2 linked regions of the Nodosilinea sp. E11 genome follow. The protein of the gene in region 1 interacts with the protein of each later gene in a pairwise test. Links are inferred from orthologs where the notes say so. Each region holds a gene or a part of one and is shown on either strand. Other genes may lie near its edges. The genes, in order: RRF56_RS17460 and RRF56_RS12745.

Region 1 (7,509 bases):
TGTCTCCCTGCTCAGGTCGCCAGATTAGAGTAACCTCTGAGCATCTCTACTTGCCGCTGGCCAGATGCCCCTGACTCTTGCGTTTTTCGTCGCTCTACTTCCGCTGCTAACGGTTTTTTTGCTGCTGGTGGTAGCTCGCCGCCCGGCCAGTCAAGCCATGCCAGGGGCGCTGGTGGTAACGGCACTGGCGGCAGGTCTGGCCTGGCGGGTGCCGGTGAACTATATCGCGGCGTCGCTGGTGCAGGGGGTGGCGATCGCGGCCGAAATTCTCTTCATTGTGTTTGGGGCAATTTTACTGCTCAACGTGCTGCAAGCCTCCGGGGCGATCGCGGTGATTCGTCAGAGTTTGCTGGCGCTGTCGCCCGATCGCCGGGTGCAGATGATCGTGATTGCCTGGCTGTTTGGCAGCTTTATCGAAGGGGCCTCGGGGTTTGGCACTCCGGCGGTGATCTGTGTGCCGCTGCTGGTAGCGGTGGGGTTCCCGGCGATGGCGGCGGTGATGGCCGCGCTGATTATTCAGAGTACCCCCTCGACCTTTGGAGCAGTGGGCACCCCCCTAGTGTTTGGCATGGAGGCGGGGCTGGGCGGGGCCACAGCGGTAGAGGCCGCCCTATCGGCCCAAAACCTAAGCCTGATGGAGTTTATTGCCCAGGTGGGTAGCCGGGCTGCGCTGCTCCATGCGGCGATCGGCACCTTTGTGCCGCTGCTGCTGGTGGTGATCATTACCCGCACTTTTGGTGAGGGCCAGGCCAGGGCTGAGGGTCCACGCCTGTGGAAGTTTGCCCTGGTGGCAGGATTGGCCTTTACGGTACCCTACGCCTTGACGGCCATCTTTTTAGGCCCAGAGTTCCCCTCGATGATCGGTGGGCTGGTGGGGCTGGCCATTGTCGTCACGATCATTCGCCAAGGCTGGCTGCAACCTGAGCAGCCATGGCAGTTCCCGGCTGAAGAGACTTGGCCCGAGACGTGGTCAGGAACCGTGATGCCATCGCTCACTCCGCCACCAGCGGGAATGACGGTGTTCAAAGCCTGGCTGCCCTACGTCTTCCTCGGGGTGCTGCTGGTGCTGTCACGCCTGACGCAGCTGCCGCTCAAGGGCTGGCTTCAGGGCCTACGGGCGGCGTGGACTGGCATGTTTGGCACCACCATCACGGTGGCCTCGACGCCGCTCTACCTCCCCGCCACCATGTTTTTGCTCGTGGTGGCCATCACCTACGTTCTGCACCAGATGAAACCCAGTGATCTGGGCCGGGCCGTGGGGCGATCGCTGCCGATTCTGCAAAAAACCACGCTTGCCCTGGGGGCAGCGGTGCTGATGGCGCGGGTCTTTATTAACTCCGACGTCAACAGTGCTGGTCTGCCCAGCATGCCCTTGGCCCTAGCCGAAGGCATGTCGGCCCTAGCTGGGGGCACCTGGCCGCTGTTTGCCGCTGTGGTGGGCTTGGTAGGGGCTTTTGTGGCGGGCAGCGTCACCGTCAGCAACATGATGTTCTCGCTATTTCAGTTTGGGGTCGCCGAGAATATTGGCGCGCCGCCGTCGCTAATTTTGGCCTTGCAAACCGTGGGGGCCTCAGCGGGCAACGTGATTTGCGTCTCTAATGTGGTGGCAGCAGCGGCCACGGTGGGATTGCTGGGGCGCGAGGGGCTGCTAGTGCGCCAGCTCTTGCCGGTGGTGATCTATTACCTAGGCCTAGCGGGACTCATGGGCATCGTCTGGGCCACAGTTGGGGGATGAGAGGGGGAGGACATCCAGAAACCTTAGAAACGTTCAACCGTTTTTAGGGAAAATGTCTGAACCAGGCTGGCTACAGCTATATCAGGTGTCAAGTTTAAGGGGTGGCCTGAAACCTGACACATTGAATCTGATTACCAGCCAAACAAAAGCCCCCCGACGCAAGCGCCAGAGGGGCAGGAGTTCCTGAAAATCGTCACTGAATCAATAATCTGTGCTGAGGGAGAGAGTGCCCAGGGGGGTCTGACCCATCAGGTGGCTCCCTAAGAAGGCAAAGACACAGAGAAACCCTGTTTGTCCCAAATTTGGGGGCGGTTAGACAGGTCTACATAGCTCTGGCTACGAGGACCAGTGTAGATCTGGGTAGGGCGGAAGATGCGGTTTTCGCCTAGCTGCTCTTTCCAGTGGGCTAGCCAGCCAGCCACCCGGGCGATCGCAAAGATCGGCGTAAACAAATCGGTGGGAATACCCAGCTTTCGGTAAACCAGCCCCGAGTAAAAGTCAACGTTGGGGTAAATGCCCCTAGATCCCAGCTTCTCAGAGACCACCTGCTCCATCTCTAGGGCGATCGCGTAGTACTCGTCCTGGCCAAACTTTTCAAATAACTGCTCCGCCAGCCCCTGCAAAATGGTAGCGCGAGGGTCTTTGACCTTGTAGACCCGGTGGCCAAAGCCCATAATCTTGGACTTCTCGGCAATACAGCGCTCCACATAGGGGCGCACATTCTCGACTGAGCCAATCTGCTCCAGCATCTCGATCACCTCTTCGTTGGCCCCGCCGTGCAGTGGCCCCGCCAGGGTGCCTACCGCCGAGGCGACCACCGCATAGGGGTCAGTCAAGGTCGAGGCCGTCACCATGGCCGAAAAGGTCGAGGCGTTGATGGTGTGCTCGGCGTGCAGCGTCAGGCAAATGTCAAAAATACGGGCCGCCAGCGGGTCGGGCTCGCGCTCGTTGAGCATGTAGAGAAAGTTGGCAGCGTAGTCGAGGTCATCTCGGGGCTGCACGGGGTCGTTGCCCTTACGCATGAGCTGAAACGCCGCCACCATGGTGGGAATTTTGGCCAGTAGCCGCACCACCGCCTGTTGAATGTAGACCGGATTGTCTAACGCCCGGCGCGAGTAAAACAAACCCAGGGCAGCCGCACAGGCTTGCAAAGCATCCATCGGATGGCCACTTTCGGGAAAGCACTTCATCATGTCGCGGATGCGGTACTTGAGGCGACGGTGGTAGCGAATTTCGTACTCAAAAGCCTCTAGTTCGGGTTTAGAAGGTAGCCCGCCCCAAATCAGCAGATAGGCTGTCTCTAAGAAGGTACCGCGCTGGGCCAGCTCCTCAATGGGAATACCGCGATACTCCAATATTCCAGCCTGGCCATCCACAAAGCTAATGCTCGATTGGGTGGCTGGTACACCCTCTAAACCAGGTCTGTACTCACATACGGTCATATAATTCGCTCCCGTTCGCTGACCTATGATTCCAAGGGGGATGAACGCCCCGCCGTCATCAACGCTACCAAATCATCTGATCAACCTTAGCCCTGCTGTCAACTCAGGCCTGTGAACTGTAGCCCCTGCCCAGCTAATTTGGCTACCACCAAGACAGTCATTATAGGTCTGTAACCGTTCCTGATAGGGAGGGTGAAGCATCACAGCCGTGGCGCTCACTGAGGCAAGGTGGACAGCGGGTCGTCGCTACCGGCCTAGGCTACCTCTACCACTCGCCCGGTGGCTGCCGATCGCTGGGCGGCAGTGGCCACCTGCAAGGTATACAGGCTGGCGGCAGGATGGCAGTAGAGTGCTTGCCCGGTGAGTAAGTGGTCGATGACCTGGGCAGTATCGGTGGCAAATAGGCCCCGGCGCGATCCTACCTCAATGGGATGAGTCCCGTCAGCATCGCTGAGGGTGCCCTGGTCGCCCTCAAAGCAGAGATGGCCTTGGTTGCCCGTCACCTCTAGGCGGCGGCTAGTGGCCCAGACATCGGCTCCCTTGCCGTAGACAACCTCGGCGATCAGGCCGGTGGCAAAGGTGAGCTGAGCGGTGCACAGGCAGGTGGTGTAGTAGGGAATGGCGTCTGGGCCGGTATAAAAGCCTGCGTAGTGGTTTTGGCAGTAGACCCGAGCCACGGGGCCAAAGCAGTCGATCAGCCGATGTAGCCGCGACAGTGCCCCCACCAGAGGAAAGCCAAATAGATCGGGGCAGTAGGTCCACTTTGGGGGGGCAGGCCGATTGGGGGCCAAGGTGCAGTAGCGGGCGTAGTAGGGTTGCCCCACGGCTTGTAGATGGGTCTTGAGGGCGCGGTGGGTGCCGCCCAGCAACTCAATGTGCTCGATATGGAGCAGCCGTTGCTTGGTCTCAGCCAGGGACAGCAGGGGCTGGGCCGCCTCGCTACTCAGGGCCAGGGGATACTCGACCACGACGTGGCGATCGCAGTGGAGGGCCGCCGCCGCTACAGTGTCGTGGTCGCGGTTGATGTGGCAAACCATGACGAGATCGAGATCGTGGTAGTCGACCAGGTCTTGCCAAGTTTTGAGGGCCACAGCCCCATACTGCTGGGCAAAGACCTCGGTGTCGGCGGCGCTATGCCCGGCAACGGCGACCAAGCGCGCTCCGGTTATAGTCTGTAGTGCTTCGGCCCGCAGGCGAGCCACAAACCCAGTGCCCACGATGCCTACTCGCACCTGCTCACCCGCTATCCTGCCCTCAGCCATTACCCCAGTACTCCCTTGCTGCGATCGCATCCTACCTTTTTCTCCGTTGGGGGGATGGTCGCGATTGGCTTTCTCTGAAATGCTGTAGGCAGTCTACCCCCGGTTCTATGCCTGCTTTTCTGCACCCCTTTGCAGCCCCCTTTGTACCCCCCTGGTTTTTGCAGAACGGTCTAGCCATGACCCTTTACACCTCCCTGGTGGCTAACCGGTCTTGGCAGCGGGGCTTTACCCTAGGGCCGATCACCTACCAAGACCATATTTTCAAAGGGTATGGGGAGGTGCCGATCTTTGGCCGCTGGGCAGTCCCTGACCGAGCTAAAGGCACCATCATCGCCACCTACGGCATTACTGGCAGCCTCGACGACCAATGGCAGCTAGAAATTCTCAGCCGCAAGGCCTATCACCGAGGCTACGGCATTGTGGTGTTTGACTGGCGCGCCCATGGCAAAACGGGTGAGCTGTCGCCCACCCTCACCTCGGACGGCATCTACGAAGGACACGATTACGTGGCCCTGGCCGCCCAGGCTAAAGCGCTGGGCTGTGCGCCGCCCTTTTGGTTCATGGGGTATTCCCTCAGTGGGCAGCTAGCGCTGTGGGGGGCCAAGGCCGCTATGCAGCGATCGCCAGAAATCGGTCTCGAGCCGGGAGAGGTGGGCGGGGTAGCGGTGGTGTGCCCCAGCCTTGACTCCAACCGATCGCTGAAGTATCTAACCCAGGGGCCGTTGAGAAGCCAGCTTGAAAAGGCGATCTCACGAGAACTCAAGCGCCTCGCCCAGCGGTTATACCAGGCCCACCCCGCTCACTTTGACCTAGCTGCCATCGATCGCGCCAATAACATTTGGGGCTTTGACCACGAATTGGTGATCGCTCGCTTAGGGTTTGCCTCAGTCGAAGACTACTACGCCGCCAGCAGTCCCCTGCCATTCATGGCCGACTTGACCATTCCTACCCTGATTCTCTACGCCGCCGATGACCCCATGTTTAGCCCAGAGATCATCCCCGACCTCCAAAACATTGACGCGGCCAATCCAACCCTCGATCTAGTGTTGACCAACCACGGTGGCCACGTGGGCTACTACAGCAGCAGCGCTGGTCAACGCCAAGCCGGAGACAGTGATCCGTGGTGGGCGTGGAACCGAGCGCTGGACTGGGTGGAGAGGGTAGGTGGGTCAACGCAAACGAAGACGTAGGGGCATTGCCTGCAATGCCCCTAGCAGGGACCCCGCTAGAACAGACGCAGGATCAGGGGATAGCGAAAGACGGTGTTGGGCTTCGTGAGGCTGTGAATGATGCCAAAGATCGGCATGATGAAGTTGACAATGCCCAACACAAACAGCAGGGGAATACCCACCAGCAGCCAGACCAAGATGCCAGCGGCGGTCCACCAGAACCACATGTTTAAGTGAAAGTTGATCGCCTCTTTGGCACTGTCTTTGATCACGGTATCTTCAGAGATCAGCAGAATGGCGATCGGCACGCCGATGGACAGCACCAAAGCATTGAGAAAAATTGAGGCGTGGCTAACAGCGGAGAGAAGTTTACGGGTACCGGTGTCTTCAGTCGATTGCATGGTCGGTCTCCTAAATGAGTTGTAGTGAATGAGTTGTAGTGGTTGTCGTTGGGAACAGTCGTTGGGTCAGGGAAAAGAACGGCCTTAGCCCAGCTTTCTAGGCCTTTCTGGATAGACCAGGCTCTCTCCGCAAGGTGGTAGGACGGCGCTAGTCAGCTTGCTCCCGGAGTTCGGCGGTTTTGACTTGCAGGGTGAGGGGGCGATCGCCCCGCTGAATTTTTAGCTCAATGGCGTCGCCGATTTTAGTGTTTTCAACCTTGACCTGGAGATTGTCGGCACTGCGAATTGAAGTGCCATTGACCTGCAAAATCACGTCGCCCCGGCGCAGACCGGCGTCGGCAGCGGGGGTACCCTCCAGCACGCGGATGACCAACACACCATCGACCTCCGGCAGGACCAGCCCAGAGTTGATATCGGCATTGTTGCGCCTGGCTTGCTCGGGGGTGAGGTTGGCAATCTGCACACCAATGTAGGGGTGAGCTACCGTTTCGCCCCGCGCCAGCGTGTCTTTAATTTCCTTCGCCTTATTGATTGGAATGGCAAAGCCAATGCCCATGGCGTCAGCGCGAATGGCGGTGTTGATGCCGATCACTTCGCCCCGCTGGTTCACCAGTGGCCCGCCAGAATTACCGGGGTTAATGGCAGCATCGGTCTGGATGAACTCTAGGCGCTTGCCGGGAATGCCCACGGAACTGCTGGTGCGCTTGAGGGTGCTGACAATGCCCAGGGTGACGGTGTTGTCGAGGCCCAAGGGGTTGCCCACGGCGATCGCCCAATCGCCTACGACGACCTGGTCTGAGTCACCTAGGGTCGCCACCGGCAGCAAATCGTCCTCACCGTCGTCGATTTTGACCACGGCCAGATCGGTGACTTCGTCTACCCCTTCGACGATCGCATCAAAGCTGCGGCCATCTTTGAGAGTGACTACCACCCGATCGGCTCCGTTGATTACGTGGGCGTTGGTGAGAATGTTGCCGGTGTTGTCAATGATGAACCCTGACCCCTGACCCCGCAGCAGTTCTTCCTGGGGTTGGCGAGGCATGCCGCCAAAGAAATCGCGCAAGAAGGGATCCTCGTAGAAGGGATCGCGAGTCTGGCGAGTAATGGTTTTCTCGGTGTCGATACGCACCACCGCTGGGCCAACTTCTCGCACCGCTGCCGCGACGAAGCTTTCGCTGCCAATGGCTGCTGTGGCCGGAGTTTGGGCATAGGCGGGGGGTGCGATCGCCCCAACCAGCATCATGACCGCCGCTAGCACCGTAACCAGCAACTGCTTCAGGGGTATCCAAAGTCCTTTTTTCAAGGGAGCAAGCCTCCTAAACACAATTTTGACGCGCAACAGCAAGGGGGTAGTTTCCCATTGATTAATCAAAATTGTTTCACAAGTGCCTGCTCAGCGGGGGAGGGGGATACCGAACTTCTGAGTGGGCAGGGCCGAAGGATAACGGATAGCGGCGAGGTTCTCACCCATGACGGCGTGAGAACCTACCTTACGACAGG
Region 2 (2,941 bases), 1.1 Mb from region 1 along the record:
AGCCTACCAGTCCTATTGATCGCCCGGTGGCACTGAGCGATAGGACCACCCAGCCCAACGAAGTCATACTCTCCAGTGCGATTAGCGCCCTCGCCCTCGATCGCACTGCCACCGCCAGACCCCTACTCGAGCAACTGCTCGATCGCCACGACCTCAACGCCGCTGCCTCCGCCCTCATCAATGTTGCCGAACCTCAGCTGCAAGACCCCGATATAGCCTTTGTGCGAGGTCGCCTAGCCTGGCAGCAAATGATCACCGACCCGGCAGTCGGCACTAGCCCCAGCGATGCCCTGCGCGCCTGGCTAGATGCCACCCAAGGTCGCCCCGACTTTCTCGAAGCCTGGGTCGGGCTCGGGTTTGCCCACTATGCCCTCGGTGATTACAGCGAGGCAATCAATGCCTGGGAACGAGCGATCGCCCTAGACCAGAGTCAGCGGCGCGACATTGACCCAGCGGCTGGCCCCCAGGTGGCCAATCCCATTACAGTCCACGCCTATGCCGGGCTAGCCATGGCCTACCACCAAGAAAGCAGCATCACGCTTTTACCCGCAGAGCAGGCTCCCTTTCAGCAGCAGGCCCAGAGCTACTACAGCCAAACCCTGGCTCTCAATCCGGCCATGGTTAACTCCAACACTCTGGCCCTTCACTGGCTGTGGTCGCCAACACTCATTAGCGACTGGCAAACCACTGTAAGTCAGCTAGCCATCAGCGGCACCCCAACTTGGCCCTAGGGCAGAAACTCAGGCCCAAAGTGGGGTGGTAGCATGGGTAAACCTTAGAAATACGGCCATGCCCAGCACGCTCGCGATTCTTGCTCACCCCACGCAAGTAGACACCCTTCTGAGCTGGCTCTTAAAGAACCAGCCGGTATTGACTCACTTTCAAATCATGGCCCCGGCCGAAATGGTTGAGGGCATGGAACGCGGCTGGGATCTAGACACCATAGATTTGGTATCGCTAAAAGACTCTCGGCAGGGGGGCGATATTGAGCTGGCATCCCACATTCTGGCGGGCGATGTGGCGGGGGTGTTGTTCTTTACCGAGCCAGAGGCGATCGCCACAGCCTTTCCCAGTTTTGCGTTGGTGCTGCGGGCCTGCCAACTCCAGGGCATCCCCATCGCCCTCAACGAGGTATCGGCCACGCTGCTACTGCGGGGCATTGCCGAAAGCCAAATCGCCTACCTGATCTTCAACCCAGTGGCTGGGCAGGGCAACCCCAACACCGATCTGGCTTTGATTAAAGAAGTACTAGAGCCCCAGATCATGGTCAATGTGATCATGACTAAGCCCGAGCTAGATCCCGCTGCTCAGGCACGCGAAATTATCGAGCACATTCATTCCAAAAATGAACACGACATGGGCCGCAGCCTGATCATCGCCTCCGGGGGCGATGGCACCGTGTCAGCCGTCGCTGGGGCCGCCATGAACACCGGCATTCCCCTAGGTGTTATTCCTCGGGGCACCGCCAACGCCTTTTCGGTGGGATTGGGCATACCCACCAACCTGCGGGCCGCCTGTGAAACTATTTTGGCGGGCAATACCCACGTGATTGACGCCGCCCGCTGCAATGATATACCCATGGTTTTGCTGGCCGGGGTAGGCTTTGAGGCAGGCATGGTCGACGGAGCCACCCGGCAACTCAAAAACGAGCTGGGCAACCTAGCCTACGTGCTCTCTGGGGTGCGGCAGCTAGCATCTGCAGAGCCCTTTGACGCCACCCTCGAACTTGACGGCGAAGTCACCACCGTCACCACCAACGCCATCACAGTAGCCAACGTGGCTCCCCCCACATCGGTGCTGGCCCAGGGCATGGGCGAAGTGATTCCCGACGATGGCCTACTAGAGGTCACTATCTCGACTAGCACCACCCGACTCCAGGGCATCAATGCCCTGGCCTCTCTCATGGCCGCTGCCGCCTGGGGTAACCCGACCCAGCGCGACGATATTACCTGCCTACGGGTCAAACGCATCAAGGTGACCACTGAGCCACCGCAGAAGCTAGTGATTGATGGCGAAATCTTAGAGGCAAACCCGATGGAATTTGAGTGTTTGCCCCAGGCGCTAACGGTGTTTGCACCGCTGAAAACGGTCTAGCTCTCGCTGATTCCCAGCAGCACCAACCTAGCTGAGTAACCGCCTGGTCTACAAACTATTGCGTCGATCATTGGGCCAGCTTAGGGGCTGGGGTGTCGTTCAGGCCGATATTCTCTCAGCCAGCAGCGCTCTAGGTAACGCACCTGGTGCAAATACCAAAACCGCCAGGGGTTGAGAACGGTTTTATAACTCCGACAAAAAACCGGTTGATAAAGATATGACCAAAGGGGGAACTGCATTGTTCTAAAGTATGGTGATAAATAGGGGCGAAGCTGGTTAGCATTCGCTCAAGAGCTTGTTCTAAGGGCAACACAGCCGACGACCGGGGCCGCTTCCTCAGTATAGACAGATGAAAAAAGAGACCCAACATTGGGTCTCTTAGATGGAACGATATTTAATAATCGAACACAGAATTTAGAAATGGAGCTGACGGGAGTCGAACCCGTGTCCGCTCTGAGTATTAACACACCACTCATTCACAGGCTTAGCCCCTCTAACCCTCAGGGCCGGAACCGCCACTTATCCCGGACGGCGGGATTCTCTAGCTAAGTCTTAGTCAATGGATCCACTAGAGGAAATTCATTGAAGCATCCGTTGGGGTTTGTCTATAGCTCTTAACGGAGTCGAACTATAAACGCTCGCTAACTAAGTTAGATCTAAACTAGGTTTAGACTAGGCGGCAACAGGTGCAGCTTTACGAGCAAAAGGAACGATGTTGTTCGCATTTACGTTTGTTTTGAGCCTTGATTTACGAGAGTAGACTCACTCTCGGCCTGTATCACAGCGTGACTTTCGTCAAAACGTCGAAACCGTTACAGCCCCTTGACGACTCATCATCTTCATTAAT

What was found.
Region 2: the proteins of RRF56_RS17460 (region 1) and RRF56_RS12745 interact in binary tests that used the Escherichia coli proteins (3 or more experiments, as listed by UniProt). The link is inferred for Nodosilinea sp. E11 from one-to-one orthologs.

What each region holds. Positions count from the first base shown.
Region 1 is NZ_CP136520.1:3,440,636-3,448,144, reverse strand. What follows is about bases 1,087-3,956. They hold RRF56_RS17460 (citrate synthase), read right to left. Parts: upstream 3,178-3,956; coding sequence 1,996-3,177; downstream 1,087-1,995. Other genes in these bases: RRF56_RS17455 (Gfo/Idh/MocA family oxidoreductase), read right to left, coding at 3,432-3,956; RRF56_RS17465 (L-lactate permease), read left to right, coding at 1,087-1,735. Outside these bases: more of RRF56_RS17465, read left to right, coding at 65-1,086; more of RRF56_RS17455, read right to left, coding at 3,957-4,439; RRF56_RS17450 (YheT family hydrolase), read left to right, coding at 4,547-5,629; RRF56_RS17445 (DUF4870 domain-containing protein), read right to left, coding at 5,665-6,009; RRF56_RS17440 (HhoA/HhoB/HtrA family serine endopeptidase), read right to left, coding at 6,158-7,252.
Region 2 is NZ_CP136520.1:2,364,966-2,367,906, forward strand. It holds RRF56_RS12745 (YegS/Rv2252/BmrU family lipid kinase), read left to right. Parts: upstream 1-789; coding sequence 790-2,094; downstream 2,095-2,941. Other genes in the region: RRF56_RS12740 (CHAT domain-containing protein), read left to right, coding at 1-731. UniProt on the Escherichia coli protein: In vitro phosphorylates phosphatidylglycerol but not diacylglycerol; the in vivo substrate is unknown.